3 regions of the Aurantimonas sp. C2-5-R2 genome follow, and region 3 is predicted to be linked to each of the others. Evidence: predicted binding sites of a transcription regulator. Region 3 holds the regulator's gene; each other region holds the start of a gene.
The links. Region 3 encodes LexA, which represses DNA repair genes until DNA is damaged. Its sites were predicted from a motif close to TGTTCNNNNTGTGTTCNG; they were not measured.

Region 1 (2,266 bases), on a different contig from region 3:
CGGCGACATCAACTGGTATGAGGGCAAGTTGAAGCTGATCCTCTCCGGCTTTCACGAGGCGGCGTTGATGACGCAGGCGGCCAAACGCATCGTTCACCCCGACGACCGGGTGGTGTTTCAGTACACGACGTCTTCGACCAATTTGCAGAAGAAGCTGGGGGTCGGCGGAGCCAGATAGGCAAGGAGCGGTTCTCCCACCGACTCCAGGCGACGCCGGCGCTCACGAACCATCGCCCGTGGGCGGCTTTGCGCCCTTGGTCACAGAGGTGCCGCCGCTTTTTAGATCCTACCCGCCGGCTTCGCCCCACAGATTACGATTAAGGGCGCGCCGGAGCCGGAAATTGACTTCACGACCTTCGATTGTGTCGAATTCGATCTGCGCCTGCTCGTGGCCGGCAAGATAGCGCTGCGTGACCGTGTTCACATGCATTTCCATGTCGGCGCAGGTTCGCTCAGTTCGCAGGTTCCTGACCGCCATCTCCATCCGCTTCAGCCACGTCTTGGCAATGGTCGCGTGCTGGTTCTCATGCCGTTTGATGTCTGCTTCGAGCGTCCGCCAGACCAGCACCGTGCGCGCGGAAACACGCTTGGGTGGCGTCCATTTCGGCAGGGTGATGTGCAGTGTGAGCCCCAGATCCGCGCGGTCAACCGCACAACCTTTGGTAACCTTCTTGTAGGTCACCTTGCCGTCGAATTTCACCTCGGTCGCACCGGGGTGGCGCAGGCCGGTCTCGGCGACATAGGGACCCTGTCGGTTGAGGTCCTCGTCGAGTTCGGCAAGTGTCGAGCCGCGAACGGCGAAATAGCTGGTTTCCTGATCGACCGATCCGGCATGGGCGACGCCCGCCCATAGCCAGGCAAGACCCACCACGATCGACCCCATCCCCGCGCGCATTGCACAGATTCCTTGCGACAAGAAGTTCGTAAGGGACACGCTACCCGATCGCGCACGCAACACAAGCGCCGCCCATCGGCCGTCATAAAACACATGGCCGTGGAACGCCGGTGCTAACGGCCGGCTCCTTGTACGACCGGCCCGTCCGACATCCGCCTTGACAGCGCCTCAGTAAATGGAACATAAAGCGAACATCGAACAAAAAGGGAACTCACTATGCTCACCTTCGCCAAGGACTTGCTGTCTCTCGCCGCTGTGTCGGGTTTCGTCCTCAGCCTGAGTCTTCTGATCCACGCGGTTTAATGCAACGTTTTCTGGGGATCGGACGGTTCGGGTCTTACCCCGTCGAATGGCGTGGGTTACCTCTTGGGCGATGCGCGTAGGGCTTTGCTCTGACGCGCGGTTTGCGAGGAAACGGGACGGGTCCTCCAATCGGTATCGTGCCGCGGTGCCGGAGCCAGTAAAGACGGGGTGATCGGCCATGACGGAACCGGTGGAATGCGATCCGAAATTCATTCACCTTCGGGTCCATAGCGCGTTTTCGCTGCTGGAAGGCGCGTTGCGGCTGGACCAGATCATCCAGTTCGCCAAGACGGACGGATTGCCGGCGATCGGGATCAGTGACACGAACAACCTGTTCGGCGCACTGGAGTTTTCCGAAAAGGCCGCGAAGGCCGGCATACAGCCGATTATCGGATGTCAGCTCGACGTCGACTTTGGCGATACCGAGTCTGAGGAGCGCGGCGGCCGCAAGGACCGGAATTTGGCGTCGATCGCGCCGCTGGTGTTGATCGCCGCGAGCGAGGTGGGGTTCGCCAATCTCGTCGAAATCGTTTCGCTAGCCTATCTCGGACATCCGGATAACCCCAAACCGCACGTCTTGTTCGATTGGGTGGCGGAGCGTGCCGAGGGGGTGATCGCCCTGACTGGCGGGCCGCTGGGGCCGATCGGCGCGGCACTTGCCGCCGACCGGGAGGCGATCGCCCGGACCCGGTTGGAGCGTCTGGCGGCGATCTTCGGCGACCGGCTTTATGTCGAACTGCAGCGCCAGGAAGGGCGGAGCCGCAAGGTGGAGGCCGGAACGGTTCGGCTAGCCTATGATTTCGCGCTTCCCCTCGTGGCGACCAACGAGCCGTTCTTTTTTGGCCGAGACGATTTCGAGGCCCATGACGCGCTGATGGCGGTGGCGAGCAACCGGCTGGTCAGTCACGAGGATCGGCGTCGGCTTTCGCGGGACCACAGCCTCAAATCGCAGGGCGAAATGGCGGTGCTGTTCGCCGATTTGCCGGAAGCCCTTCACAATACGGTCGAGATCGCCCGGCGTTGTTCCTACCGGCCAACGACGCGGGCGCCGATCTTGCCACGTTTCGC
Region 2 (2,266 bases), on a different contig from region 3:
CCGAAGGCGCCGCCGTTTTCAGGCGTGACGCGGGCCGCTTCCACGGTCACCTCGCCCGCCGTCGCAACGCTGAACGATGCGACGGCGGCGCCAGCCAGGCAGACGATGCCGAGCGCGCCAAAGGTTCGAATCGGCCGTCTCCTCCGATTCAGAACGGGATTTCGTCGTCGAGATCGCGCGACGATCCCCCACCGCCGCCGCCCTGGTCGTAACCGCCGCCGCCGGATTTTCCGCCGCCACCGGAGCCGCCGCGCGCGCCGCCGCTCTGGTCATAACCGCCGCCACCACCACCGGAGCCGCCGCCTTCGCCGCGACTGTCGAGCATCTGCAGTTCGCCGCGGAAGCGTTGCAGCACGACTTCCGTCGTATAGCGCTTCTGCCCCGACTGGTCCTCCCAGTTGCGGGTCTGGAGCTGGCCCTCGATATAGACCTTCGCGCCCTTCTTCAGATATTGCTCGGCGACCTTCACGAGGTTCTCGTTGAAGATCACGACATTGTGCCACTCGGTCTTTTCCCGGCGCTCGCCGCTATTCTTGTCCCGCCAGCTTTCCGAGGTGGCGATCCGCAGATTGACCACCGCGTCGCCGGAGTTCAGGCGGCGGATCTCCGGATCGGCTCCGAGATTTCCGACCAGGATCACCTTGTTCACGCTGCCTGCCATTATCGAACTCCATGCTTTAAAACCGGCGCGATCCTATCCGACCACGCGAAGGGGCGAAAGGACGCAGGCGCACTCGTCCACCGCTGAAAACGCTCTGCGTCCGTTTGCGCGATTTCCCGGCGCCGGCCGTATGCGCTTGGCTGACTCACTTTAGCCTGCTAAGAACAAAAAAAGAACATTATTGAAATCGAGTCAATGGCGGGCCGCCTTGGAAGAGTCGCCTGGACGACTTAAGTAGGCTCGGTCTCCCAATCACAAGGACCGCCGGACGCGTCATGGCCGAACTGAAGACGATCTCCATTCGCGGCGCGCGCGAGCATAATCTCAAGAACGTCGATCTTGACCTGCCGCGCGACACATTGATCGTCATGACCGGCCTGTCGGGCTCGGGCAAGTCGTCGCTGGCGTTCGACACGATCTATGCCGAAGGGCAGCGGCGCTATGTCGAGAGCCTGTCGGCATATGCCCGCCAGTTCCTCGAGATGATGCAAAAGCCCGATGTCGATCAGATCGACGGGCTGTCGCCGGCGATCTCGATCGAACAGAAAACGACCTCGAAAAACCCGCGTTCGACCGTCGGCACCGTCACCGAAATCTACGACTATCTGCGGCTGCTGTTCGCGCGCGTCGGCGTTCCCTATTCGCCCGCCACCGGCCTGCCGATCGAGAGCCAGACGGTCAGCCAGATGGTCGACCGCGTCCTGGAACTCGACGAGGGCGCCCGTCTCTATCTGCTGGCCCCCATCGTGCGCGGCCGCAAGGGCGAATACCGCAAGGAACTGGCGGAACTGCAGAAAAAGGGCTTCCAGCGGGTCCGCGTCGACGGTGAGTTCTACGACATTGCCGACGCGCCGGTCCTCGACAAGAAGTACAAGCACGATATCGACGTGGTGGTCGACCGTATCGTCGTACGGGGCGACATATCCGCGCGCCTTGCAGATTCAATGGAGACCGCGCTGGGTCTCGCAGATGGGCTGGCGGTGGCCGAATTCGCCGACGGCGTCGACGAGAACGGCAAACCGCGGCAACTGGTGTTTTCGGAAAAATTCGCCTGCCCGGTTTCGGGCTTCACGATCCCGGAGATCGAGCCGCGCTTGTTTTCGTTCAACAATCCGTTCGGCGCCTGTCCGCGCTGCGACGGCCTCGGCTCGCAGCGCGCCGTCGATCCCAAGCTGATCGTCCCCAACGAGGCAGTGACGCTGAAGGGCGGCGCGATCGCGCCCTGGGCGAAATCGACCTCGCCCTATTACGCCCAGACGCTCGACGCGCTCGGACGCACCTTCGGCTTCAAACAGACCGACAAATGGTCGGAGCTGCCGGATGACGCCCAGAACGCGATCCTGAACGGCACCGGCAAGACCAAGATCGAATTCCGCTACAATGACGGAATGCGATCCTACAAGACGACGAAAAGCTTCGAGGGCATCGTGCCCAATCTCGCGCGCCGCTGGAAGGAGACCGATTCGGCCTGGATGCGCGAGGAGATCGAGCGCTTCATGTCGGCGACCCCCTGCCCGGCCTGCGGTGGCCATCGGCTGAAACCGGAGGCGCTGGCGGTCAAGATCGGCGGATGCCACATCGGCGAGGTGACCGAGCTGTCGATCC
Region 3 (2,266 bases):
CTTCAACCCGAGCGGCTGGAACAGGTCCTCGCCACCGTCCTCGACCGCCGTCAGGACCGTTCTGACCGCCGCCGCGAACATATCGCTGAACTGAACAAACGCGCCGCTGAAACCGATCTGCGGCTGAAGCGGCTGTATGACGCCATCGAATCGGGCGTGGCTGATCTGGACGATCCGGCGCTGAAGGACCGCATCACCGGCCTCAAGGCGATTCGCGATCAGGCGAGAGCCGATGCCGACCGCGCGCAGGCCCTGTTGGAAAGCTCAGGCCAGAAGGCGATTACGCCGCAGATGGTCCGCAAGTTCGCCCAAACGGCCAGGGAGCGGATGCGCCTCGACGGAGGCGGCTATCGCCGCGATCACCTGCGGGCGCTGGCCCAAAGGGTCGAGGTCGCTGAAGGCGAAGTGCGCATCATGGGATCGAAGGGAGATTTGCTCAGAACGCTCGCCGCCGCATCCGGCGTAAAATCGGCCACGCACGGCGTGCCCGGTTCTGTTCTGAAGTGGCGGAGAGGAAGGGATTCGAACCCTCGATACGGTCTCCCGTATACTCCCTTAGCAGGGGAGCGCCTTCGACCACTCGGCCACCTCTCCGAGGACGCAGATACCTGCGCGACGGGCCCGGTGCAAGGGAGGCAAGAAGAAAACCCGGTGAACATGATCGAAAGGCACCCCGCGGCCATTCAAACCGGACACCGCGAAACCTCGCCCCGACCCGGGAACGATCCACACGCGCTTCCTTCGCGGCGCCGTCACGGCTCTGCGCGGCGCGGCCTGGTTCGCGGCTCAAGCAGCAGCTGGCACAGGTCGAAAAGTTGGCTCCGCGGGATCGGTTGCCAACTGTCGGTCCGGCCTTCAGTATTTGCGGATGAGCCCGACCAGCCGGCCCTGAACCTTGACCCGCTCGGAGCCGAAGATCCGCGTTTCATAAGCCGGATTGGCAGCCTCCAGCGCAATCGTATTGCCGCGCCGGCGAAACCGCTTCAGCGTCGCTTCCTCCTCGTCGACCAGCGCGACAACGATCTCCCCGGGCGTCGCCGTGTCGGCGCGGCGAATCACCACCGTGTCGCCGTCGAGGATTCCGGCTTCGATCATCGAATCGCCCTTGACTTCCAGCGCATAATGCTCGCCGCCGCCAAGCATATCCGGCGGCACGGCGAGGGAATGGGTGGTGTGCTGGATCGCCGAAATGGGAACGCCCGCCGCGATCCGGCCCATGACCGGAATCGAGACTGTGGCCGGTTCAGGCGGTCTCGTCGTCGCGCGTCGGGAAATCGGCTCAGACGTCTTGCGTGCCGCGTCGCGGCTTCCTTCGATCACGCTCGGCGTAAACCCGGCGTGGCCGACGGGGGCAGGGCGGTCCTTCTGCATCGCTTCGGGCAGCTTGAGGATCTCCAGCGCTCGCGCGCGATTGGGCAGGCGCCGAATGAAGCCCCGCTCCTCAAGCGCGGTAATCAGGCGATGAATGCCGGATTTTGAGCGAAGCTCCAGCGCGTCCTTCATCTCGTCGAAGGAGGGAGGCACCCCGCTATCCCTCAGCCGTTCGTGAATGAACGACAAAAGGTCGTGCTGCTTGCGTGTCAGCATCGAGGCGACTCCCTAAAACAAAACCTGAACAAACCTATCTGTTCTAGTTGTGTTCCGCAAGACCCTTCCATTCGTCGAGCACAACGTAGCGGCAAGCCTCGCCCGCACTGGCCGGAGCCGCCGAAGGAGCCCGCACGAGCAGCGCGTCGGCCTGCGCGTAGGTGGACAGGAGGGAGGAATCCTGGCGGGGCAGCGGAATGACCCGGATGACGCCGTCTTCTCGAACCTCCAGCCGCGACCGGACGAAGTCGGTCCGCAGGCCATTTTCAGGCATCGGCGCACCGAGCAGCCCATGCCGGTAGAGCTGGCGATCGGGAAGGCCTGCCAACCGGCGCACCAATGGAACCAGGAACAACCTCGCCGCGACCATGGAGGAGGCCGGATTGCCCGGCAGTCCGACGATCGTCAGATCGCCGAGCCGCCCCGCCATCAATGGCTTGCCGGGGCGCATCGCGACCTTCCAGAAGTCGAGTCCGACGCCGCGGTTGGCGAACACCTTGCCGACCAGATCGTGATCGCCAACCGACGCCCCGCCGATCGTGACGAAGACATCCGCCCGGTCCCGGATGGAATCGCTCAGGCGCGCGTCGATCGTGGCGACGTCGTCGCCAGCGATCCCGCAGTCGATCGCATCGCCGCCGGCCGCTACCACCATCGCCGCGACGCCGAACGGGTTGGA

Region 1: a site for LexA is predicted at 1,090-1,107, ahead of dnaE (DNA polymerase III subunit alpha). Genes of this name have one in related genera too.
Region 2: a site for LexA is predicted at 822-839, ahead of uvrA (excinuclease ABC subunit UvrA). Genes of this name have one in related genera too.

The regions. Positions count from the first base shown of each region.
Region 1 covers NZ_JAZHLJ010000002.1:73,780-76,045, reverse strand. Annotated here, with positions in the region: gene VQ044_RS01390 (NAD(P)/FAD-dependent oxidoreductase) at 1-178, shown strand, start outside; gene VQ044_RS01385 (DUF922 domain-containing Zn-dependent protease) at 287-895, opposite strand; gene dnaE (DNA polymerase III subunit alpha) at 1,377-2,266, shown strand, end outside.
Region 2 covers NZ_JAZHLJ010000009.1:64,639-66,904, forward strand. Annotated here, with positions in the region: gene VQ044_RS06595 (single-stranded DNA-binding protein) at 149-661, opposite strand; gene uvrA (excinuclease ABC subunit UvrA) at 937-2,266, shown strand, end outside.
Region 3 covers NZ_JAZHLJ010000055.1:12,273-14,538, forward strand. Annotated here, with positions in the region: tRNA gene VQ044_RS18375 (tRNA-Ser) at 505-594, opposite strand; gene lexA (transcriptional repressor LexA) at 856-1,587, opposite strand; gene VQ044_RS18385 (molybdopterin molybdotransferase MoeA) at 1,631-2,266, opposite strand, start outside.